2 regions of the Bradyrhizobium sp. 170 genome follow, and region 1 is predicted to be linked to the other one. Evidence: predicted binding sites of a transcription regulator. Region 1 holds the regulator's gene; the other holds the start of a gene.

Region 1 (12,023 bases):
ATCGAAGGCATCACGCATTCGATCTGCACGCTGGAATTCGAGGACCACCGGCCGCTCTATGAATGGCTGCTCGACAAGCTGCCGGTGCCCTCAAAACCACGCCAGTACGAATTCGCCCGGCTGAACCTGACCTACACGCTGCTGTCGAAGCGCGTGCTGACGCAGCTCGTCCGCGACGGCCACGTCTCGGGCTGGGATGACCCGCGCATGCCGACCATTGCCGGCTTGAAGCGGCGCGGCGTGCCGCCGGCAGCGGTGCGCGAATTCGTCAAGCGCATCGGGGTCGCGAAAGCCAACAGCGTCGTTGATGTCGGCATGCTTGAGTTTTGCATTCGCGAGCACCTCAACAAATCAGCGCAGCGGCGCATGGCGGTGTTGCGGCCGCTGAAGGTCGTGATCGAGAATTATCCGGAAGGCCAGGTCGAGGAGCTCGAGGCCATCAATCATCCGGACGCTCCGGAGGCGGGCACGCGAAAAATTTCGTTCGGCCGGGAGCTCTTTATCGAGCGCGACGATTTCATGGAGAACCCGCCGAAGAAATTCTTCCGCCTGTCGCCGGGCAACGAGGTGCGGCTGCGCTACGCCTATTTCGTCAAATGCACGGGCGTGATCAAGAACGACGCGGGCGAAGTCGTCGAACTCCGCTGCACCTACGACCCCGCGACCAAGGGCGGCAACGCGCCCGACGGCCGCAAGGTCAAGGCCACCATGCATTGGCTGTCGGCCGCGCAGTCGGTGCCGGCGGAAATCCGCGTCTACAATCAGCTCTTCGCGAACCCCAGCCCGAACGCTGCGAATTTCGCTACCGACCTCAATCCGGAGTCGCTGGAAGTGTTGCCTGACGCGCGCATCGAACCTTCGGTGGCCGCGGACAATTCGGGCGAGGTGATGCAGTTCGAACGGCAGGGCTATTTCGTGCGCGACAAGGATTCGATGCCTGGCAAGCCGGTGTTCAACCGCACCATCGGCCTGCGCGACACCTTTGCAAAGGAAGTCGGCGGGAAAGGTTGAACAACGGCGTGTAGGGTGGGCAAAGGCGCGTTTGCGCCGTGCCCACCATTCCGCGCCGTGCTCGTGATGGCAGGCACGCTTCCGCCTTCGCTCTTCGAGCTACGGCGGACAAGTCGCTTTGCCCACCCGATTTCTCCACAAGGCGTCGACCGAGAGGCCGTATCGATGGGATCATCTGAGCGCAGCGCGATCGACGACATCGTCTCCGGCATCATGGGCAGATGGGCGACGGCGTTCAGCAAACTGGATGCCAGCGCACTCGCATCACTTTACTCGCGGAACGCGTTCTTTTTCGGTTCGAACCCGACCTTCTACCGTGGCAATGATGGTGTGCAGGCTTATTTCGAGGCGCTGCCGCGCTGGTCTTCACCATCCGTTCAATTCACCGATGTCAGGACTGCGCATGCCGCGCCCGACGTGATCAACGTCGCCGGCACCGCGACCTTTGTCGTCGATGCGAATGCCGAGCCGTTGCAAGTCAAAATCACCTGGGTGATCATTCGCGAAGGCGGCGAATGGAAGATCGTCAGCCATCACGTCTCGTCCAAGACCCCGTTGATTGAGCCGTAGGCCGGTTGTGCGTCAGCTGACGCGGTCGCTGCTAGGGCGTGAACCCATAGAATCAGAGGCGTTGGCGAACGTCCGCTTTGGAGTTCTGAGCATTACCTCAACGCGCGCTGAAGGTGAGGCCGGCGCGCTCCTTCAGACGCTTGCGCAGTGCCGGACCCATCAGCGCGCCCGGCGTCCAGGTGCCGCCTTCTCCCTGCACGTCGCGCACAAGGCAGAGAGCGCTCTCGGCGATCATCTTGCTGGTCGAGCCGTAGCCAGGATCGCGGTCGCCCGTGACTACCGCCTCGACCCGTCCGCCATCCGGCAACTCGCCCATGAAGAGGATGTCGTAGAAGCCCTTCTCGCGCTCTTCCCTAGTCGGGCCTGCGCCGGGTTTGAGAGCGCCGGTCGCGACCAGGGAAACCATCGTGGCGAACGTCTGCGTCGCCACACCAGCGATTTCCCCAAATCCCGGCGCGACCATCATCTCGTCGTAAACGAAGTCCGTGCCGTAGGGATGACCCAACAGGAAATTCGTGCGGTGCACGTTCTTGGTGTTGATCGGCGCCATTGGGAACGGGACGAGCCACGCGTTCAGGCTCGGGTCGTATTCAGGAACAAGGCCCGACGGCTGAGACGGCCCGGTGAACCCCGGCGTCAACGCGAAGGGATCGGTCAGCAGCCGCATCAGGGCCGGGTCGCGCACGGCGGCGGCGAATGTCGCCCCGGCGCTCGCCGCGGTGCCGCCAGACATGCCGCCTTTCACCTTGCGCAGGCGAGCCTTGACCCGCCGCGCCGGGCGTTCGAATTTCTCGCGCGCCTTCTCCTGCAACGTGAGCACGCCGAGATCGAACGGGATGGAATCGAAGCCGCACGAGAAGACGATGCGCGCGCCGGTCCGTTTCGCCTCTTCGTGATGGGCGTCGATCATGCGCCGCATCCAGGCCGGTTCGCCGCACAGATCAACATAGGCCGTGCCCGTGGCCGCGCAGGCCGCCACAAGCTCGGGACCGCGGAGCTGATAAGGCCCGACCGCCGTGATGATCACGGCCGCACGCTCGCACATCGAACGCAGGCTGGCCGGCTCGGCGGCATCCGCCTTGACCAAAGGCAAATCGTCGGGTGCGCCGATGTCGGCACGCACCTTCTTGAGCTTGTCGGTCGAGCGTCCCGCGATCGCCCAGGATGGAGCATCGTCGCCGCGATAGGACGTCGCCAGATATTCGGCGATGAGACGGCCGGTGTAACCCGTTGCGCCATAGACGATGAGGTCGAAGTCCCGCTTCACGACGTTGGTCCTCCTCGAGACCCGGGAGAGCTATCTTCAGATCCGTGTGCAATCGCAGGACACGGCCGCGCGCCGCATCATCAAACTCGCATCAATACGAATTTGGCTACACGCTAATGAGTCCACGCGGCTAGATATCGTAATACAAGTGAAATTCGTAGGGATGAGGGCGCAGCCGGATGGCATCGACTTCCTTCTTCCGCTTGTAGTCGAGCCAGGTCTCGATCACGTCGCCGGTGAATACATCGCCGCGCAGCAGGAACGCGTGATCGCGCTCAAGCGCGTCAAGCGCCTGATCCAGCGACCCGGGCGTCGACTTCACGTCCTTTGCCTCGGCGGGCGGCAGGTCATAAAGGTTCTTGTCGATCGGCCGGCCCGGGTCGATCTTGTTGTTGATGCCGTCAAGGCCGGCCATCAGCATCGCGGCGAACGCGAGATAGGGATTGCAGGAGGGATCCGGCGAGCGAAACTCGACGCGCTTGGCCCGCGGGTTCGGCGAATACATCGGAATCCGGCAGCAGGCTGAGCGATTGCGCTGGGAATAGACCAGGTTGATCGGAGCCTCATAGCCCGGCACCAGGCGCCGGTAGGAGTTGGTGGTGGGGGCGCAAAGCCCGCACAGCGCCCAGGCGTGGGTCAGGAGCCCGCCGATGTAGTAACGGCCCATCTCGCTCAGCTCGGCGTAATCAGCCTTGTCGTAGAACAGGTTTGTCTCGCCCTTCCATAGGGACTGATGGACGTGCATGCCCGAGGCGTTGTCCTCGAACAGCGGCTTCGGCATGAACGTTGCGGTCATGCCGTGCTCGCGGGCGGTGTTCTTGACCACGTATTTGTAGATCATCAGATTGTCCGCCATGCGGGTGAGCGTAGTGAAGCGCATGTCGATCTCGTTCTGGCCGCCGGTCGCGACTTCATGGTGATGGGCTTCGATCTGGATGCCCAGCTGTTCCATCGTCAGCACCATCTCGGTGCGGAGCGCCTGCATGCTGTCGGTCGGGGGAACGGGAAAATATCCCTCCTTTGGGCGCGGCTTGTGGCCCAGATTAGGCGCTTCCTCCTTGCCGGTGTTCCAGCTGCCTTCGCTGGAATCGATTTCGTGGAAGGCGTGGTTGATGCCCTGTCCGTAGCGCACCTCGTCGAACACGAAGAATTCCGCCTCAGGACCGAAATAGCTGGTATCGGCGCGGCCGGTGCCCTTCAGGTAGGTTTCAGCCTTCTGGGCGATGTAGCGAGGGTCTCGGCTATAGGATTGACCGGTCACCGGGTCGCGGATGTTGCAGGTCAGGACCAGGGTCGATGCAGGAGAATACGGGTCGAGGAAGGCCGTGGTCGGGTCGGGGACGACCAGCATGTCGCTTTCCTGGATCTCCTGGAAGCCGCGGATCGATGAGCCGTCGAATCCAATGCCTTCGCTGAGAGCATCGGCATTCGCTGCACTCGGCGGCACGGAAAAATGTTGCCACACCCCCGGCAAATCGGTGAAGCGCAGGTCGATCATCTGCACCTTCTCGTCCTTGATCGCCTGCACGAGATCTTCGGCTGTCGCACAGTTCGGAAACATGGCTTCACTCCTGTCATGGAGAGCCGCATCTTGGAGGTCAGGTTGCCCTTCAGCCGCGACCAGGCGGATTGCGATGGAACCTGCTCCACGTCCTGCCTGGCCGCGCCGGCAGCTTCAGCTTTGGTGCGGCCCGCGCATGAGCTTCATGGCGTCTTCGATATGCCGCCAGGTTCTGGCCAGTTCGACCTCGCCTTTTGCCTCGAGTTCGATGGCGTTCTGGGCAGCTTCTGCAATGGCCTTGGCGCCATGTGCTTCCAGCAACTGCCGCGCATAGTCGTGGATTTCGATTTCTCGCATGGCGTCATGCTCCTCTCGTTCTGAGCGCAACTGTGAATTCCAGTCGGGCCGAGAGCCGTAGACGTTGACACCTCGTCAAGCGCCCACAGTGTGCATCCTGCTGCGGCGCACTTGCAAGAGCGCTTTCAAGAGCGCTTTCCGGGCGGGCTGCCGGGACTGGATGGTGGCTCGGGGGGCAAGAGCAGCGGCAACACATCGCAGGCCGGACGGATACGCTTTCAGTGCCGCACCACCATATCCATGGGGGAAGGGAGGTGAGCATTATGCGCATTCAACACTGGCAGGACGTTGCCAGCCTGGTAGTGGGTGCGTGGCTGGTCGCGTCGCCGTTTGTCCTGGGCATGGCCGGGGCAGCGGTCTGGCTAACCATCGCACTCGGGTTGGGCGTCATCCTGTTTGCCGTCGAGGCATTTGTCATTCCTTCCTACCTGGAGGAATGGGGAGAGATGCTTCTGGGTCTGGCACTGGTGGTCGCACCGTGGACGGTCGGCTACGAGCCGGGCGCAGCGACGGTGAGCAGCTTGTTGTCGGGCCTACTGGTGATCCTGTTTGCTGTCTGGGAGCTGATGACGGATCGTGATTTCAGCACTTGGTGGCACGATCGCTGGCATCACGGCGCCGGCTGAGGACGAGGAAGTTGATCGCCCTGTCGGCTTGACCGCTATCGCATAGCGGTCGGCCGCGACGGGCGTTGTCTTGAACTGATCGCGCAGTAGGTCGCGGCGTCGACGAACCCGCTAGCAGCCCCGGCAAATGCTGCGCAGCGATTTTGCGAGTTGGGCGTCTTCCTGCGTCATGGGCTCGTAAGGCTTTTGCTGCTCCGCCTCCCGGGCCTCGCTGGCTTTCTGCCGCGCGGCGCGCGCCGTTTCCTGGCGCTGGTAGCACGCCTCGCGCTCTAGCCTCGCCTCGATGAAGCGGCATTGTTCGGCCGCTGCCAGTGCGGACGGCAGACCCGTTATCGCCAGTGCAATCGAAATGCAGGCCGCAAGCTTCATGGGATGTCCGACCTTCGTCCGATTCCTGGGATGTCCCAGTGTAGCGCCGGTCGATGTGCATTTCTTCCGGTTTCTGCATCCGTTCCGCTAGCGGCCGCAATACACCGTCCGGTAGTCTTGTGCTCTCCACGGGATCGTAAGGTGTAGACCGGGGTGGCGGAGCAGGGCGACATTTCGGGCCGGAAGCGGGGCTATGCCGGGACCTGGCCGCCACGCGCTGTGGCGCCTATTGGCGGCTTTGCGCCGTCGCGTCCCGCTTTCTGGCCGCCGCTGATCGAAACCCTGCGCGCTTGGGCGCGTGCCGAAGCCGGCGCCGGGCGGTTGCTGCCCTGGGTGCCCGTGGCATTCGGCACCGGCATCGCCTTTTATTTCGCCGCCGATCACGAGCCGGTGCTGTCGGTGGCCGCCGTCGTGGGCATCGCGCTATGCGCGGTCGCGGTCCTGTTGCGGCGGCAAAAATTCTTTCCTGTCGCCGTCATGATCGCCGCCGTCGCCGCGGGCTTTGCGATCGCGACCTGGAAGACGGCGCGGGTCGCGCATGGCGTGCTGGCGCGGCCGATGTTTTCGGTATCGTTGACGGGCTTTGTCGAAACGCGTGACATCCGCGAGCGCACCGACCGCTTTGTCCTGCGCGTCGTCACCATGGAAAGCGCGCGCGGAACGACCAGGCTCGAGCGCGTGCGGCTATCGGTGAAGAAGGGCACGGCGCCCGCGGTCGGCAGCTTCGTCGAGCTCAAGGCGCGGCTGTTGCCGCCGCTCACGCCGGTGCGGCCGGGCAGCTACGATTTCAGCCGCGACATGTTCTTTGCCGGCATCGGCGCCTCCGGCTTCGTGATGGGCGCGATCAAGACCGCGGAGCCGCCCGCTACCGGCGGCGGGCTGCGCCTGCGCTATTCGGCGTTCATGCAGGGCCTGCGCGATACGATCGACGCGCGGATCAGGACCACGCTGGAGGGTGACAAGCGCGCGATTGCAACCGCGCTGTTGACCGGGCGGCGCGACGCGATCTCGCCGCCGGTGAACGACGCGATGTTCATCTCCGGTCTCGGCCATGTCCTTTCAATCTCGGGCTATCACATGGCCGTCGTCGCGGGCGTCGTGTTCTTTGCGGTGCGGGCGCTGCTGGCGCTGTTTCCGGTTCTCACGGTTGGCTACGCCATCAAGAAATGGGCGGCTGCGGCAGCCCTGGTCGCCGCCGCGTTCTATCTGTTGCTGTCGGGCGCCGAGGTCGCGACGCAGCGCTCGTTCTTCATGACGGCCGTGGTGCTGATCGCGGTCATGGTCGATCGCCGGGCGATTACGTTTCGCACGCTCGCGGTCGCGGCCCTGATCGTGCTGACAGTCGCGCCGGAGGCGCTGGTGCATCCGAGTTTTCAGATGTCGTTTGCGGCGACGCTTGGCCTCGTTGCCCTGGTGCAGATCGGCATGCCGCGTTTGTTCGCGACGCCGGACCATACCGCGACCGCCCGCGTGGCGCTGTGGGGTGGCCGCGAGATCACGATGCTGTTGCTGGCCTCATTGGTGGCGGGGCTCGCGACCATGCCGTACGCGGCCTTTCACTTCCACCGGGTGACGCCTTACGGCGTGCTCGCCAATCTCGCGGCGATGCCGGTGGTGTCAGCGCTGGTGATGCCGGCGGGCCTGCTCGGACTCGTCGCGATGCCGTTCGGGTTCGATCGCCTGTTCTGGGCGATCATGGGTGTCGGCATCGACTGGATGATCGCGGTGACGCAATGGGTCGCGGCTTTGCCCGGCGCGGTCGGCCGCGTGCCGGCGTTCGGCATCGGCCCGCTGATTGCGGCCAGCCTCGGCATCATCCTGCTCGGCCTGTTGCGCACGCCGCTGCGCTGGTCGGGCGCCGTACTGGTCGTGGTTGCGGCGCTCTGGGCGGCGAGGGTGCCGCAGCCAGATATCCTGATTTCCGCCGATGGCCGCAATGTCGGCGTCCGTGGGCAGGACGGCCGGCTGCATCTGATGCATGCGGCAAAGGGCTCCCGGGATTCTTTCCTGCTGAAGGAGTGGCTGGCGGCGGATGCGGACGCCCGAACGGCGGCTGACGCGTCGCTCACATCAGGCGTCTCATGCGACGATTTTGGCTGCGTGATGCAATCCGCCGGCGGCACCCTGATCGCGCAGGCGCTCAGGCCCGAGGCACTCTCGGACGATTGCGAGCGCGCCGCGCTGATTGTGACGCTGCGGCAGGCGCCCGCTTCCTGCGCGGCTTCCGTCATCGATGCCGACCGGCTGCGGCGGCAGGGCGCGATGGCGCTGCGGCGAGGCCGTGACGGATTTGTCGTCGAGGCGGCCAAACCCAGAGGGATCGACCGCCCGTGGTCGCCGGCCATCGCGGACGAGAGCGAAGCAGACGCAGCCGTTCTGGCGCCGCGCGTCGTGCCGCCGCGCGCGGTCGACGCCACGCCGGCCGAGGCCGATCTTCAGGCGGAGGAATAGAGCGTTTTCCAGCGAAAGCCTGCCCCGGACTTGATCCGGGGTGGAGACCGGTTCGCGTCAAGAAAACGCGTCGAATCAAAAATCTGGAGCCCCAGGGCTCCAGACGAACTTCAGTGCTCGTCGAGCGGGGGGCTTGAGGGACTGGCCGGTATTTCGAATGCGCCGAGGTGGAATTCCTCCGGCGCGTCGGGGGTCGACGGCAGGTTGACCAGCGTGAACGACGCCTCGGGGAATTGCCGCCAGATCGCGAGATCTTCGGCCGTGATGGTGAGCCAGCCGTACCGGAACATGTACCGTCCGGGCTCCGTGACGCGTCCGGCTCTTTGCCATGTGACTTTGTTGACCACCGACTGCCCCTCGGCGCCTAGTTTCTCAAAAAACCATATCACCATGATCCGCCGGCCTGAACCGGCGGATCACATGCGCGTCGTTTATCCGGTCACGATGGATTCGGCCGGTGGCGCTTCCGTCACCTTTGCCGCACGTTCGCCCTCGGTCACCGGCAATTGCAGTACGGTCGCGCGCTGGCCTTCGCAAAGCTGCGTCACCAGCACATGGCTTCCGTCCGGAAATTCGATCGCGTCATGGTGGCGATCGGTCACTTCGGGTTCGATCTGGTTGAACTTGCCGACCCGCCAGTCGGTGGTTCGCGTCCAGATCCACCGGTTGTCGTATTTGACGTCCTCGGCGAACGCCAGTTCGGTGCCGGGAAGCATGCAGACCGCCACTGAAGGCTCGCGTTCCGACGCAAAGCCGCGGGTCGATGTACCGCGGAATGTCGTGGTGATCAGCGTCTCGCCGACCTTGGCAGGCCGCGTCGCCACAGCGTGCAGGCTATAGTCACACATCGGATGGCTCCCTCGTTTGAGATAGCTGACCCGTGTCTGCAAGAAGGAGGCACAGGCCTCTATCAGAGTGGACATATTCAGAGCGGACTTGGCGCAGAGCCTTTTCTTGTTTCTGGGCAATTCTGCGGCTAGCGCACTGCGTCAAAATCACAAACGCGCTAACGCAGTTTTGTTCCAGGCATGCAGCAAAAAACCCCGGCCGAAAGGCCGGGGCGGGATTGCCGTCGCAGTCACGTCCGCATCCAGCAGGTCAATATTTGCGGTACAGCCCGATCAGCTTGCCCTGAATCCGGACCCGGTTCGGCGGCAGGATGCGGACTTCGTAGGCGGCATTGGCGGGCTCCAGCGCGATCGAGGCGCCGCGGCGGCGGAAGCGTTTTAGCGTGGCTTCCTCCTCGTCGATCAGCGCCACCACGATGTCGCCGGTGTCGGCGGTCTCGTTGCGCTGGATCAGCGCCATGTCGCCGTCGAGAATGCCGGCGTCCACCATGGAATCGCCGCGCACTTCGAGCGCGTAATGCTCGCCGGAGCCGAGCATGTCAGGCGGCACGCTGATGGTGTGGCTGCGGGTCTGCAGCGCCTCGATCGGCGTACCGGCGGCGATCCGGCCCATCACGGGCACGGCAACCGGGCGATTGCCGTCGTCCTCGCTGGCCGGCGCGCTTACGGAGCGTTTGCCGAGCGTGCCTTCGATGACGCTCGGCGTGAAGCCGCGGCGGCCGTTAGCGGCGGCAGCCAGCTCCGGCAGCTTGATGACTTCGATGGCGCGGGCGCGGTTGGGCAGGCGGCGGATGAAGCCGCGCTCCTCCAGCGCCGTAATGAGGCGGTGAATTCCGGATTTCGAGCGCAGGTCGAGCGCATCCTTCATCTCGTCGAAGGAGGGCGGTACGCCGGCTTCCTTCAGCCGTTCATTGATGAAACGCAGAAGTTCATACTGTTTGCGCGTAAGCATCGCGAGCATTCCCCCGGTTGGTACAGTCTTTCGGTCCCGAATCTCCAGGGTCCATTGCGGGAGTCCCCAAAACTCCCAACCATAGACACTAGCAGTCGAAACAAATCATGAACGGACACTATATGTTCGATATGTGTTCCGCAACCACTTAATTTCAGGTGAACGCATTGCGGCTTCGGCTGAAGACACCCTCAAAGGCGCAGTTCAGGCGTCATTCCGGCAGCCGGAGCAGCTCGCACCGCGAACCCTTCGCGGCAGCCGGCGCGAACGGCGGACGTATCACAAGTGCCCGTGCCGCAGCGAGATTCCCTAATAGCGATGAGTCCTGGTGGTTCACCGGCACCGCGATCAGCGTGCCGTCTTCGCGCTCTTCGAGGCGTGCCCGAAGATAGTCTTCGCGCTGGTCGTTGGCAGCGAGATCGCGGCCCAGCAGGGCGCTTTCGCGCCGATGATGGACGGTGTCGCGGCCCGATAATGCACGAATCAACGGCACCAGAAACAGGAAGCCGCAGACATAGGAGGAGACGGGATTGCCGGGCAGGCCGATCACCCGCATCGCACCCAGCCTGCCATGCATCATCGGCTTGCCCGGCCGCATCGCGATCCGCCAGAACGCCATGGTCGTCCCCTCGGCCTCCAGCGACCGCTTGACGAGGTCATGGTCGCCGACCGAGGCGCCGCCCATGGTGATCAGGATATCTGCTTCAAGCTCGCGCGCACGGCGGATGCCTTGCGCGGTGGCGGCGACCGTGTCGGCGGCGATTCCGAGATCGACGACCTCGGCGTCCTCGGCGCGCGCCAGCGCACGGATTCCGTAGCCGTTGGAGTAGACGATCTGGCCCGGGCCCGGGGTCGACCCCGGCATCACCAGCTCGTCACCGGTCGCAAGCACCGCGACCTTCGGGCGGCGGTGCACCGCAAGCTCCGGATAGTTCATGCCGGCGGCGAGCGACAGGTCGCGGTCGGTGAGGTGGCGTCCGCGCGTGAGCAGCACGTCACCCTCGCGGAAATCGACGCCGGCAGGCCGGATATGTCGGCCGGAAACGGCGGCTTCCGTGATGTTGATATGGTCACCGTCGACGCCGGTGTCTTCCTGGATGATGACGGCGTCGGCGCCATCAGGGATCACGCCGCCGGTGAAGATCCGCACCGCTTCGCCTCGGCCTACCTTGCGCTCGAACGGGCGGCCGGCCGCGACCTCGCCGATCACCTTCAGCCGTGCCGAGATATCGGCGGCATCCGCCGCGCGCACCGCATAGCCGTCCATCGCCGACATCGCCTGCGGCGGTTGCGTCCGCCGTGCCGCGACGTCGCGCGCCAGCACACGATGAAAGGCATCATCGAGCGCGATCATTTCCTCGGGCAACGGTTCGGCGCGGCTGAGGATCGCAGCAAGTGCATCGGCGACAGGCATCAAGGCCACGGGCACTTCTCCTCGGGTGCAAGCGCGTCTGTTCAGCTGTTCGGCCCGGCGACGAGATCGCGCGCGCCTTCATATCGGAGAGCGCGAGCGGAGGCAAAAATGCGGCGCGGAAGGCTTGCGCCCGATACCGCAGTTTCGGAATTCATCCGCTGTCTGAATTTTATCCTGAACTCACCGGGATATGTTGCTGAACAGCAACATTATTCTGCAATCTCACCCGAGGTCAGGCGGGAATCGTCTCAATCCGCGTCAGCGATTTGTTCGCATCTGTGATTGGGGTAGGGTTCCCTGAGATTGAGGTGTGGGCGCCCAAAGTTTTGGCCAGCCACAGGCTGGCTCACCCGAGCTGGTTTCGCGCGAAGCCGGAGCGGACGATGACGGGGGCGATAGCTACGGCAACGGGTTCTGCGTCCCCGCGCGCTTCCGGTGTAATTCTTCCATCCGATCGCCGGGCGAGCCTGCTGGCGAGCAGCATGCTCTGCGGCGGGACCTTGCGCAGCCTCGCGGCGGCGGCCGGGATGATGACGGCGGTCGGCGTCTCGCCGGCCTTCGCTCAATGCTTTTCCGGTACCGGCGGCAACATTACCGGCGCGGGCTGTACCGTCACCGCGGCGACAGGTGCCTTCTCCACCGCAGTGGGGTCGGGAG
Region 2 (12,023 bases), 4.3 Mb from region 1:
ACTGAAGCGCCACACATCACCTTTGCCGGACATACCGACGTGGTGCCGCCCGGTGACGAAGCCGCATGGACGCTCGGCGCGTTTTCGGGCGAGGTGAAGGACGGTTTTCTCTATGGCCGCGGCGCGGTCGACATGAAGGGCGGCATCGCCTGCAGCGTCGCTGCGGTGCTCGACTATCTGAAAGACAATGGCGGCAAGCCCAAAGGCTCGATCTCGTTTTTGATCACCGGCGACGAAGAGGACATTTCGGTCAACGGCACCATCAAGCTCCTGAAATGGTGCGCGGAGCGTGACGAAAAATTCGACCATTGCGTGCTCGGCGAGCCGTCGAATGTCGAAGTGCTCGGCGACTGCATCAAGATCGGCCGCCGCGGCTCGCAATCCGGCACGCTCTATGTCGACGGTGCGCAGGGCCATGTCGCCTATCCGCATCGCGCTGCCAATCCGGTGCCGGATATTTCGCGGCTGATCGTGGCGCTCTCCGACGAGCCGCTCGACCACGGCAGCGCGCAGTTTCAGGCTTCCAATCTCGAATTCACCTCCGTCGACGTCGGCAACACCGCAAGCAATGTGATCCCCGGACAGGCGCGCGCAAAGTTCAACATCCGCTTCAACGACAACCACACCCAGGAGACGCTGCGCGCGCTGGTCGAGGAACGGCTGGCGAAAGCCTGTGGCAACCGCATCCGCGCCCGCATCGTGTGGGAATATTCCAACTCCAACGTGTTCGTGACAAAGCCCGGTGCGTTCACCGACCTCGCCGTCAGCGCGATCGAGGAGGTGACGGAACGCAAACCGGAACTCTCGACGAGCGGCGGAACCTCGGACGCACGGTTCATCTCGAGCTATTGCCCGGTGATCGAATTCGGTCTGGTCGGCCAGACCATGCACCAGATCGACGAGCGCACGCCGGTGTCGGATCTGGAGAAGCTGACGAAGATTTATCGAGGTGTGTTGGACCGATATTTCGGGTAGTGCACCGCCGTCATCGTCCGCGAAGAATCGTAGGATGGGTGGAGCGCAGCGATACCCATCACCTCGCCGCTAGCCCGATGGGTATCGCTTCGCTCCACCCATCCTACGAGATCGTCGGCGACGCTTAATACTCCACCCGCACCAGATACAATCCGTCCGGCGGCGCGACAGGGCCGCAGGCGGCGCGGTTGCGGGCGGCGAGTGCTGCGGCGAGGTCGTCGGCGCTCCAGCGGCCTTCGCCGACCCAGACCAGCGAGCCCACCATCGAGCGCACCTGGCTGTGCAGGAACGAGCGCGCCGAGGTCAGGATCAAAACCTCGTCGCCCTGCCTGACGACGTCGAGCTGGTCGAGCGTCTTCTCCGGCGATTTCGCCTGGCATTCAGTGTCGCGAAACGTCGTGAAGTCGTGCTTGCCGAGCAGGCGTTGCGCTGCGATCTGCATCGCATCCGTATCGAGATGGCGCGGTATCCGCCAGCTTCGCTTGATGTCGAGCGCAAGATTGGCGCGGTGGTTGGTGATGCGGTAGCGGTAGTGGCGTCTCTTGGCGGAAAAGCGCGCTTCGAAATCATCGGCGACGATTTCCGCCGAGAGAACGCCGATCGGATGCGGCCGCAAATGCGCGTTCAATCCGTCGCGCAGCCGGCCGGGCGGAAACGGCTTTTGGATATCGCAATGCGCCACCTGCGCCAGCGCATGCACGCCGGCATCGGTGCGGCCCGAGCCGTGGACGCGAACCTGCTCGCCGCAAATCGCCATCACCGCAGTTTCCAGCGCGCCCTGCACGGTCGGTGCGTTGTCCTGGATCTGCCAGCCGGAAAACGGCGTGCCGTCATATTCGATGATGAGCTTGTAGCGGGGCATATCAATCCAGTGGAGCCGTCATCATCCGCGAAGGCGGATGATCCAGTACGCCGCGGCGTCTCGGTTCAATCTCGAAGGCCGCGGCGTACTGGATACCCCGCCTTCGCGGGGTATGACAGTGTTAAGAGAACCGCACGCCAGCATTCAGCGGCGTGCCTCGCAAAAAGTCCGCCGCTTTCATCGGGGCTTTGCCGGCGCGTTGCAGTTCGAGAATGCGGATCGCGCCATCGCCGCAGGCGATGATCAGGCGATCGTCGAGCACTTCGCCTGATGTGCCAGAGCTTTTTGCGGGTTCACAGCGCAAAATCTTGATCCGCGCCGGTTCGCCATCGGTCGCGATCTCGCACCAGGCGCCGGGGAACGGCGACAGGCCGTGAATATGCCGCAGCACCTCGCGCGCCGGGCGCTGCCAGTCGATCCGCGCCTCGGCCTTCTCGATCTTGGCAGCGTAGGTCACGCCGTCTTCGCTCTGTTTCTGGAGCTGCAGCCCGCCGCGGGCGAGCCCGCCCATCGCACGCACCATCAAGTCGGCGCCGAGCGGCGCCAGTGCATCGTGCAGGTCGGCGGCGGTCATGGCGTCCGATATCGCCAGCCGCTCGGCCATCGCGACGTCGCCGGTGTCGAGGCCGATATCCATCTTCATCACCATCACGCCGCTCTCGGCATCGCCTGCCATGATGGCGCGGTTGATTGGGGCGGCGCCGCGCCAGCGCGGCAAAAGTGAAGCATGCAGGTTGAAGCAGCCGAGCGGCGGCGCATCCAGAATGGCCTGCGGCAGGATCATGCCGTAGGCGACGACGACCGCCGCATCGGCATTGTATGCGCGAAACTCCTCAAGCGCTTCCGGCGTCTTCAGCGTCGTTGGCGTCAGCACGGGAATGCCGAGTCGCCGCGCCTCCTGCTCGACCGGGCTCAGTTGCAGCTTCATGCCACGCCCGGCCGGCTTCGGCGCGCGAGTATAAACGGCCACGACCTCATGGCCATGGGCCACGAGTTCGAGCAGCGTCGGCACCGCGAAATCGGGCGTGCCCATGAAGATCAAGCGGAGCGGCATGAGGCGGATGGATCTCGGTGTGAGCTAAGTTTATCCGTCATGGCCGGGCTTGTCCCGGCCATCCACGTCTTCCGTGCAGCGAGAAAGAAAGACGTGGATGCCCGGCACAAGGCCGGGTACGACGGTCGATAGAGTGGCGGCCTATTCCGCCGCGCGCTTGGCGGCCTTGGTAAACTTCTTCAACACGCGGTCGCGCTTCAGCTTCGACAGATAGTCGACGAACAGCACGCCGTTGAGATGGTCGATCTCGTGCTGGATGCAGGTCGCGAACAGCCCATCGGCGTCCTCCTCGTGCACCTTGCCGTCGAGATCGGTGAAACGAACGCGGACCTTCGCCGGGCGCTCGACCTCCTCGTAATATTCGGGGATCGAGAGGCAGCCCTCCTCGTAGACCGACAATTCCTCCGACGAGGAGATGATTTCCGGGTTGATGAACACCCGCGGCCTCGGCTTGGTCTCGCCGTTCTCGTCCTTCTTGGCGAGGTCCATGGTGATCAGCCGCAAGGGTTGCGCGACCTGGATCGCCGCGAGCCCGATGCCGGGCGCCTCGTACATGGTCTCGAACATGTCGTCGGCAAGCTTGCGGATCTCCGTCGTCACCTTCTCGACGGGTTTGGAGACTAGCCGGAGCTGTTTGTCCGGCAGGATGATGATTTCTCTTAAGGCCATAGCGCGCGATTTAAGCTGCTGATTTGCCGGGGTCAATGCGCCGGGGCGTCCGTTAAGGCGGCCTTAACCATGATTTTTAACGACGCGTTAACCACGAAAATTAAGCCTTCATTTACCATAAATGTTCCCTCTTCGTTCGCGAAAGCCGGCGAATCGGGCTACATAGCCGTATGAACGAAATTCTTTTCATCGTCGGCGACCTGCCGATCCACGTCGGCGAGGCGCTGGCCGGTTTTGGCGCGCTCGCTTTGGTGCTGCTGCTGGCGATCGCCATCGTCATCGCCCGCTCCGGCCGCCGGGGCGCGGAACTGGCGATGGCGCAGGCGATTCGCGCCGACGAACTGGAAGAGCGCTTAAGCCAGATGCTGCGGGCGCAGAGCGAATCCACCGGCCGGGTCGACGCCATGGCCCAGTCGCTGGCCGGCCGCCAGGCCGAGATGGCGCGCGCGGTCAACGAGCGGCTGGATTCGGTGACGCACCGGGTCGGCCAGTCGATGGAAGCGACCACGCGCCACACCATGGACAGTCTGCGCGTGCTGCATGAGCGGCTCGGCATCATCGACAACGCGCACAAGAACCTCACCGACCTGACGTCGCAGGTGACGACCTTGCGCGACGTGCTCGCCAACAAGCAGTCGCGCGGCGCGTTCGGGCAGGCGCGGATGGAAGCGATCGTGCAGGACGGCATGCCGCAGGGCTCCTACGCGTTCCAGCACACGCTCTCGACGGGGAAGCGCCCGGATTGCGTGGTGTTCCTGCCCGACCAGCGGCCACTTTGTATCGACGCGAAATTTCCGCTGGAAGCGATGACCGCGCTGCACGACGCGCGCAGCGACGAGGAACGCAAATTCGCTACCCAGCGCCTGCGCAACGACGTGATGAAGCACGTCAACGACATCGCCGAGAAATATTTGATCGCCGGCGAGACTCAGGACACCGCGCTGATGTTCGTGCCGTCGGAATCGGTCTATGCGGAAATCCACGACGGTTTCGACGACGTGATCCAGAAGGCCTACCGCGCCCGCGTCGTGCTGGTGTCGCCCTCGCTGCTGATGCTGGCGATCCAGGTGATGCAGCAGATCCTGAAAGACGCGCGCATGCGCGACGCCGCCGACCAGATCCGCACCGAGGTGCTCAATCTCGGCGACGATCTGGGGCGCCTGCGCGAGCGCGTGCTGAAGCTGCAGAAGCATTTTGGCGACGTCAACGAGGATGTGCGACAGGTTTTGATCTCCGCCGACAAGATCGAAAAGCGCGCCGGGCGGATCGAGGAACTCGATTTCAGCAAGACCGATGCGCCGGTCGAGGCGGCGCGCGTGGTGAAGGGCGGAACGGCCGAGCTGTTCCCCGTGCCGCGCAAGCTACAGGCGGGGGAGTAGGGTTCCGACGTAGTAGGATGGGTAGAGCGCAGCGAAACCCATCACGAATGGTGGGTTGCGCTTCGCTCTACCAACCCTACGATTCTGGTCGCCTGGTCAAGCCGGCCGATGACAGTCTTTTTGTGGCAGAATCTGTTAACACCCTCCCATGACCGCACCTGAAGCTGCCTCCCCGACATCGGCCACACCTGCGCCAACCTGGCGCGAGGCGTGGGCCGTGTATCTCCAGCCGCGCGTTCTGATCGTGCTGATGCTCGGCTTTTCGTCCGGCCTGCCGTTGGCGCTGTCGGGATCGACACTGCAGATATGGATGCGCGAGTCCGGCGTCGATCTCGGAACCATCGGGCTGTTCGCACTGGTCGGCACGCCCTATACGCTGAAGTTTTTGTGGGCGCCGCTGGTCGATGCACTGCATGTGCCGATCTTCACGCGCGCCTTCGGCCGCAGGCGCGGCTGGCTGGTGTTTTCGCAACTGCTCCTGATCGGCGCGATCCTGCTGCTGGCCCTGACCGACCCGGCGCGCTCACCGCTGTTCGTGGCACTTGGCGCGCTTCTGGTCGCCGTGATGTCGGCGACCCAGGACATCGTGGTCGATGCGTTCCGCGTTGAAAGCCTGCCCGAGAGCGAGCAGGCCGCCGGCATGGCCTCGTACGTCGCGGCCTACCGGATCGGCATGCTGGTCTCGACCGCCGGCGTGCTGGTCATCGTCAGCGGATTCGAGGGAGCAGATATCGCGCGATCGTTGGCCTGGACGTGGGGCTATGTGGTGATGGCGGCGCTGATCTTGATTGGCACCGTCACAGCGCTGGCTGCAACCGAACCGACACAATCCGCGGCCGCGGAAGCCGCGACCAGCACCGAGACGGCATTTTCGCGCGTGCTTCACGCCGCGATCGGTGCATTCTCGGAATTTCTCAGCCGCAAGTACGCCTGGGTGGCCCTCGCGTTCGTGGTTTCATTCAAGCTCACCGACGCATTTTCCGGCAGCATGACGGCGCCGTTCGTCATCGACATCGGGTTCAGCAAGGTCGACTACGCCGCTATCGTCAAGGGCGTCGGCCTGACCGCGACCCTGATTGGCGGTTTTGCCGGCGGCTACGTGGCGCGGCGCTATTCGCTGGTCGCAAGCCTCTGGATTGGCGGCGTGCTGCAAGCGGTCTCAAACCTTGTGTTTGCGTGGCTCGCCCTTGTCGGCACCAATCAATGGGCGCTGGCCGTCGCCATCTCGGCGGAAAACTTCACCGGCGCGATCGGTACCGTGATCTTCGTCGCGTATCTCTCGGCGCTGTGCCAGAACCCGCTGCACACGGCGACCCAATACGCGCTGCTCACCGCGCTCGCCGCGGTAGGGCGCACTTACCTGTCCTCAGGTGCGGGCTATGTGGCAGAGGCGACGGGCTGGCCGCAGTTCTTCGTAATCTCCGTCGTGGTCGCAATCCCCAGCCTGATCCTGCTGGCCTGGCTGCAGCGCCGCGGGCATTTCGATGCGGTGGGGCCGGTGAAGGTTTAAGTCTCTTGTAGCCCGGATGAAGCGAAGCGAAATCCGGGGTCGGTCCGACGGCGATGAGATCATCCCGGATTGCGCTCGCTCCATCCGGGCTACGAAGTTCGATACTCAATGCTTGGTCACCACGCTCCATTTGGTGATCACGGCTTCGCTCATCTGCCCGGCGTCCTGCGCGCAGGCGACTTCGTCGACTTTCACGGAAATTTCCTTGCCGATGAAATTCTTCAGTTGCGCGGCCTGGGCGTCGCTGCTGGTGACGAGCTGGAACGTCTCAGGTCCCGTCTCGAGATTGCACAACCCGTTCGGCGGCGGCAGCCGGCGCGGCTCGCTGGTGATCTGGTAGGTCGCGGCGCGCTTGCTCTTCTTGCCGCCCTTCATGGCGTTGAGTTCACCGGACAGAACATCGCCGGCATTGATCGGCTTGCCGGGCTTCGGCGCCGGCTCGGCCTGCTGCGCCCACGCGGAAGGCGCGGCAAAGGCCACCGCCATCATGAAAACAAAACAGGAGCGCTTGCCGAATCGCGGTTTCGTCATGTCGATCAGTTCCGTTGATGTGGGTTAGAACAGCGTTCGCTGCCGCATGGCAGCCGATAACGTACCTTCGTCGAGATAATCAAGCTCGCCGCCGACAGGCACGCCATGCGCGAGCCGGGTCACCTTGACGTTGGCGTCCTGCAGGAGATCGGTGATGTAATGGGCGGTGGTCTGGCCATCAACCGTTGCATTCAGCGCCAGAACGATCTCGCCGACTTGTGATTCGTGCGCGCGCGCCACCAGCGCGTCGATGGTCAGATCCTGCGGGCCGACGCCGTCGAGTGGCGACAATGTGGCGCCGAGCACATGATAGCGGCCGTTGGTCGCATTCGCCCGTTCCAGCGCCCAGAGATCGGCGACGTCGGCGACCACGACGATGGTCGAGGGATCGCGGCGCGGATCGGTGCAGACCGTGCAGGGATTTTGCGTGTCGATATTGCCGCAGGTCTTGCAGACCTGGATCTTGTCGATTGCGACCTGCAGCGCGCCGGCGAGCGGCGTCATCAGCGCCTCGCGCTTCTTGATCAGATGCAGCGCCGCACGCCGCGCCGAGCGCGGCCCCAGCCCCGGCAGGCGCGCCAGGAGCTGGATCAGGCGTTCGATTTCGGGGCCGGCAACGCTCGCTGCCATTTCAGGTGAGGCCAAGTCCGGGCGGCAGGCCGAGCCCGCCGGTCAGCGCCTGCATTTTTTCCATCGCCGCGGTCTCCGCCTTGCGCCGCGCGTCGTTGTGCGCGGTCACCAGCAGATCCTCGAGCACTTCACGCTCCTCGGCCTTCATCAGCGAGGGATCGATCCTGACGCCCTTCACTTCCATCTTCGCGGTCATGCGCACGGCGACCAGCCCGCCGCCGGAAATGCCCTCGACCTCGAGATTGCCGAGCTCTTCCTGCATCGCCTGCATCTTGGATTGCAGTTGCTGCGCCTGCTTCATCATGCCGAGAAAATCAGCCATTCGTCCGTCCTCTCGAGAGCCCGATCAGTCGTCGTCGCCGTCGGAGCTCTCGTTCAACTCTTCACTGTTAATATTGGATTCCGGCGGCTCGGCGGCAAGTCGACGCACCTCGACCACTTTGGCGCCGGGAAATCGCGCCAGCACCTCCTGCACGCGCGGATCGGCCTCGGCGGCGCGCGCGTGTTCGTTCCTCGCCTGCTCATTCTGCGAGCGCAGCGTCGGCTGGCCGGCCTCGTTGGAGATCACCACGGTCCAGCGCCGCCCGGTCCATGATTCCAGCTTGCGGGAGAGGTCGTTGACCAGCCCGCGCGCCGCATGGCGCTCCAGCGCCACCTCCAGCCGCCCGTCCTCGAAGCGGACGAGGCGCATATCGGATTCCAGCGCCGTCTTGGTCAGGATATCGCGTTTCTCGCCGGCGAGGGCGACGAGCTGCGGAAAAGTGGCGAGCCGCAGGACGGGCGTGGACTCGGTTTGGGCCGACGGCGCCACCATTTGCGGCCGCGCGGACGCTTCCGCGCCGGAGCGGGGCGAAGCAGGCGTCCGCATCGGCGAAGCGGCAGACATTGAAGATACCGGTGCGGGGGGCGCGGCCCGTGACGGCGCCGCGCCGCCGGAGGCCATCTGCGCTCCGCCGCCGTTCTGGTCGAGCATCCGGATCGCCTCGTCCGGCGTCGGCAGGTCGGCGACATAGGCGATGCGGACCAGCACCATTTCGGCTGCCGCCGCCGGTCGGGTCGCGGTCTGCACCTCGGTGATGCCCTTGAGCAGCATCTGCCACATCCGCGACAGCACCCGCATCGACAATTTTGCGGCAAATTCACGGGCGCGGACGCGCTCGGTCTCGCCGAACGCAACATTGTCGGCGGTCGCAGGCACGATCTTCACCCGGGTGACGAAATTGACGAATTCGGCGAGGTCGGACAGCACCACGACCGGATCGGCGCCGACGTCATATTGGCTGCGGAATTCGCCGAAGGCGCTGGCGATATCGCCGCGCGCCAGATGCTCGAACAGGTCGATCACCCGGGTGCGGTCGGCAAGCCCCAGCATCTGCCGCACGGCATCGGCGCGGACAAGGCCCGCGGCATGGGCGATCGCCTGATCAAACAGGGAGAGCGAATCGCGCACCGAGCCTTCGGCGGCGCGGGCGATGATGCCGAGCGCCTCGGGCTCGACCTCGACGCCTTCCTTTTTCGCGATGTTGGAGAGATGCCCCATCAGCACATCGGCCTCGACCCGGCGGAGATCAAAACGCTGGCAGCGCGACAGCACCGTGACCGGGACCTTGCGGATTTCGGTGGTGGCGAACACGAATTTGGCGTGCTCGGGCGGCTCTTCGAGCGTCTTCAGGAAGGCGTTGAAGGCCGCCGTCGACAGCATGTGGACTTCGTCGATGATGTAGACCTTGTAGCGGGCGCTGGCCGGCGCGTAACGCACGCTGTCATTGATCTGGCGGACGTCATCGACGCCGGTATGGGAGGCGGCGTCCATTTCCAGCACATCCATGTGCCGGCTTTCCATGATCGCCTGGCAGTGCACGCCGAGGTCAGGCATATGGATGGTCGGCCCCTTCACCGAGCCATCGGGCTTTTCGTAGTTCAGCGCGCGGGCGAGAATCCGCGCCGTGGTGGTTTTGCCGACCCCGCGGACGCCGGTCAGGATCCAGGCTTGCGGAATCCGGCCGGTTTCGAACGCATTCGAAACGGTGCGGACCATGGCCTCCTGGCCGATCAGGTCTTCGAAACTGGACGGGCGGTATTTGCGTGCCAGCACCCGGTAGGGCTTGGCCGTCTCGCCCTGGCCGCCGAGCTCGAAGCCGCTCTGGCTGGCGCCGTCTGACTTGTCGGGGGGAGCGCCAGCATCACTCATCGGTCGATCCGCAATTGATTGTCTCTCGGGGCCGGCTTGCGGAAAGGAACGAAATCAGGCGCAAGGGGCAGGCTTTTCCGCCCACATTGCGCGATTCGCTCGAAAAACAGGTAGGAGACTGACGAGCGACCCGATCCGGACCTCGTTAGGGCTGCTTCCTTCCGGACCTGACCCGGTTGGCGAGTGGCTCGTCCACCGCCAATCTCCCGGTCCTTATTTGGGGCCAAAAGGGCCGGAAAGCAAGCGGGGTTGGAGGGTGCCATGCGCCGGAACTACCCCGTTTCGTCATGGCCGGGCTTGACCCGGCCACCCACGTCTTGCTTCTTCCAGTTCAACGCAAAAAAGACGTGGATGCCCGGGACATCCCGGGCGAAAACGCGCTTCACGCTTCTGCCCGGCCATGGCGGGTGTTGTTTGCAGGGCCGCCCTCTGCAATCCTACTTTGAGGATCATAGAACCCTGATGCCCTCCGACGCCTCCGCCTGGTCGCTGCATTCCCAGCTCAAAAAGGACACCATCGACATCGGCGACCTGCCGCTGTGCAAGGTGCTGGTCATCAAGGACGCGCATTACCCGTGGCTGTTGCTGGTGCCGCGCCGGGAGGGTGCGGTGGAAATCATCGATCTCGACGAGGTCGCGCAGGCGCAGCTGATGACCGAAATCTCACGCGTTTCGCGCGCCCTGAAAGAGGTCACCAATTGCGACAAGCTCAATGTCGCGGCGCTGGGCAATCTGGTGCCGCAGTTGCATGTCCACGTCATCGCGCGGCGTACCAGCGACGCGGCCTGGCCGCGGCCGGTCTGGGGCGTGATGCCGCCGCTGGCGCATGACGCCGAGGAAGTACAGAATTTCATCAACGCGCTTCGCCGCAAGATCTGGTTGGGTTGAAACGATGTCCGCATTCGACAAATATCCGCTGGGGAAGCCCGCTTTCGTCACCCACATTCTCGATCGCGCCGCGCATCTGCGCGCCAATGACGAAAAACTGTTCGCGCTGGAGAGCCAGCGCAACGCCGGCGCCTATGTGATCTACCGCGACTCGCTTCTGGTGAGGCAGGACGCGGATGGACCGCGCGTGCTGCTCGGCGTCGAAGAGGCCGTGAAGCTCGGCGCCAATCCCGGCACGATCTTTTTGGGGCTACGCGATAGCGCGCCGGTTTTCGGCATGGGCATTTCGGCCGCAGCGGTCGAGAAGCTGATGACGCGCGACGACGTCGCCGTGACCGAGCTGCGCGGCATGGCCATGCAGGGCACGGTGCCGCCGGAACAGCTTTCCGCCATCGCCATGGCCAAATCGATGGTGACCTGGCACCAGCGCCACGGCTTCTGCGCCAATTGCGGCACCCGCACCGGGATGAAGGAAGGCGGCTGGAAGCGCGAATGCCCGAGCTGCAAGGCCGAGCATTTTCCACGCACCGATCCGGTCGTGATCATGCTGGTGACATCAGGCGACAAGTGCCTGCTCGGCCGGCAGAAGCAGTTCATGCCCGGGATGTGGTCGTGTCTGGCCGGTTTTGTCGAAGCCGCCGAGACCATCGAGGACGCGGTCCGCCGCGAGATTTTCGAGGAATCCGGCATCCGCTGCACCGATGTGAGCTATTACATGACACAGCCGTGGCCCTATCCGTCATCGCTGATGATCGGATGCGCCGCACGTGCGCTCAACGAGGATATCGTGGTTGATCGTACCGAGCTCGAGGACGCGCGCTGGTTCGATCGCGCCGAAGTCGCGCTGATGCACCGGCGCGAACATCCTGATGGCTTATTTGCGGCGCATCCGTTCGCGATCGCGCACCATCTGATCGGACGCTGGGTGCATGGAGGAAACGATACGAGCGCATAGCGGGAACCGTCCATCGACCAGTCGATTAACTCGGGACCTTGGTTCCGGCAGAAGGCGGAACCGACATGACGGATTCCCGAATGAACTTTCAAGATAAAGCGCCCAAAGTCCCGCCGCGGATTCTCTGCATCGGCATGCCGGTGCGCGACCTCACCTTTCATACGCCGGGTGTTCCCGGGCGCGGCTCCAAGGAGAACGCCACCGCATTCGACGAAATCTGCGGCGGCAACGCGCTTAATGGCGCGATCGGCATCGCTCGGCTCGGTGGCCGTGCCTCGATCTGCGGGCCGATGGGAGATGTCAACGAAACATCGAGTCGCTTCATCTTCGAGCAGATGGCGCATGAGGGCATCGAGACGAAACATCTCATCCACATGCC

Evidence for each region. The regulator LexA, encoded in region 1, represses DNA repair genes until DNA is damaged. The targets are predictions, from matches to a motif close to TGTTCNNNNTGTGTTCNG.
Region 2: a site for LexA is predicted at 3,683-3,700, ahead of rmuC (DNA recombination protein RmuC). Genes of this name have one in related genera too.

Annotation. Positions count from the first base shown of each region.
Region 1 is NZ_CP064703.1:4,258,937-4,270,959, forward strand. It holds gene IVB05_RS19675 (glutamine--tRNA ligase/YqeY domain fusion protein) at 1-1,011, shown strand, start outside; gene IVB05_RS19680 (nuclear transport factor 2 family protein) at 1,027-1,581, shown strand; gene IVB05_RS19685 (saccharopine dehydrogenase NADP-binding domain-containing protein) at 1,679-2,848, opposite strand; gene glnA (type I glutamate--ammonia ligase) at 2,979-4,409, opposite strand; gene IVB05_RS19695 (hypothetical protein) at 4,524-4,706, opposite strand; gene IVB05_RS19700 (SPW repeat protein) at 4,970-5,332, shown strand; gene IVB05_RS19705 (hypothetical protein) at 5,444-5,701, opposite strand; gene IVB05_RS19710 (ComEC/Rec2 family competence protein) at 5,855-8,152, shown strand; gene IVB05_RS19715 (hypothetical protein) at 8,263-8,544, opposite strand; gene IVB05_RS19720 (hypothetical protein) at 8,584-9,000, opposite strand; gene lexA (transcriptional repressor LexA) at 9,251-9,952, opposite strand; gene glp (gephyrin-like molybdotransferase Glp) at 10,164-11,375, opposite strand; gene IVB05_RS19735 (hypothetical protein) at 11,849-12,023, shown strand, end outside.
Region 2 is NZ_CP064703.1:8,577,274-8,589,296, forward strand. It holds gene dapE (succinyl-diaminopimelate desuccinylase) at 1-975, shown strand, start outside; gene truA (tRNA pseudouridine(38-40) synthase TruA) at 1,100-1,837, opposite strand; gene fmt (methionyl-tRNA formyltransferase) at 1,959-2,891, opposite strand; gene def (peptide deformylase) at 3,033-3,560, opposite strand; gene rmuC (DNA recombination protein RmuC) at 3,731-4,939, shown strand; gene IVB05_RS40495 (AmpG family muropeptide MFS transporter) at 5,088-6,449, shown strand; gene IVB05_RS40500 (hypothetical protein) at 6,555-6,980, opposite strand; gene recR (recombination mediator RecR) at 7,005-7,610, opposite strand; gene IVB05_RS40510 (YbaB/EbfC family nucleoid-associated protein) at 7,612-7,932, opposite strand; gene IVB05_RS40515 (DNA polymerase III subunit gamma/tau) at 7,957-9,801, opposite strand; RNA gene ffs (signal recognition particle sRNA small type) at 9,912-10,008, opposite strand; gene IVB05_RS40525 (HIT family protein) at 10,264-10,689, shown strand; gene nudC (NAD(+) diphosphatase) at 10,694-11,644, shown strand; gene IVB05_RS40535 (sugar kinase) at 11,725-12,023, shown strand, end outside.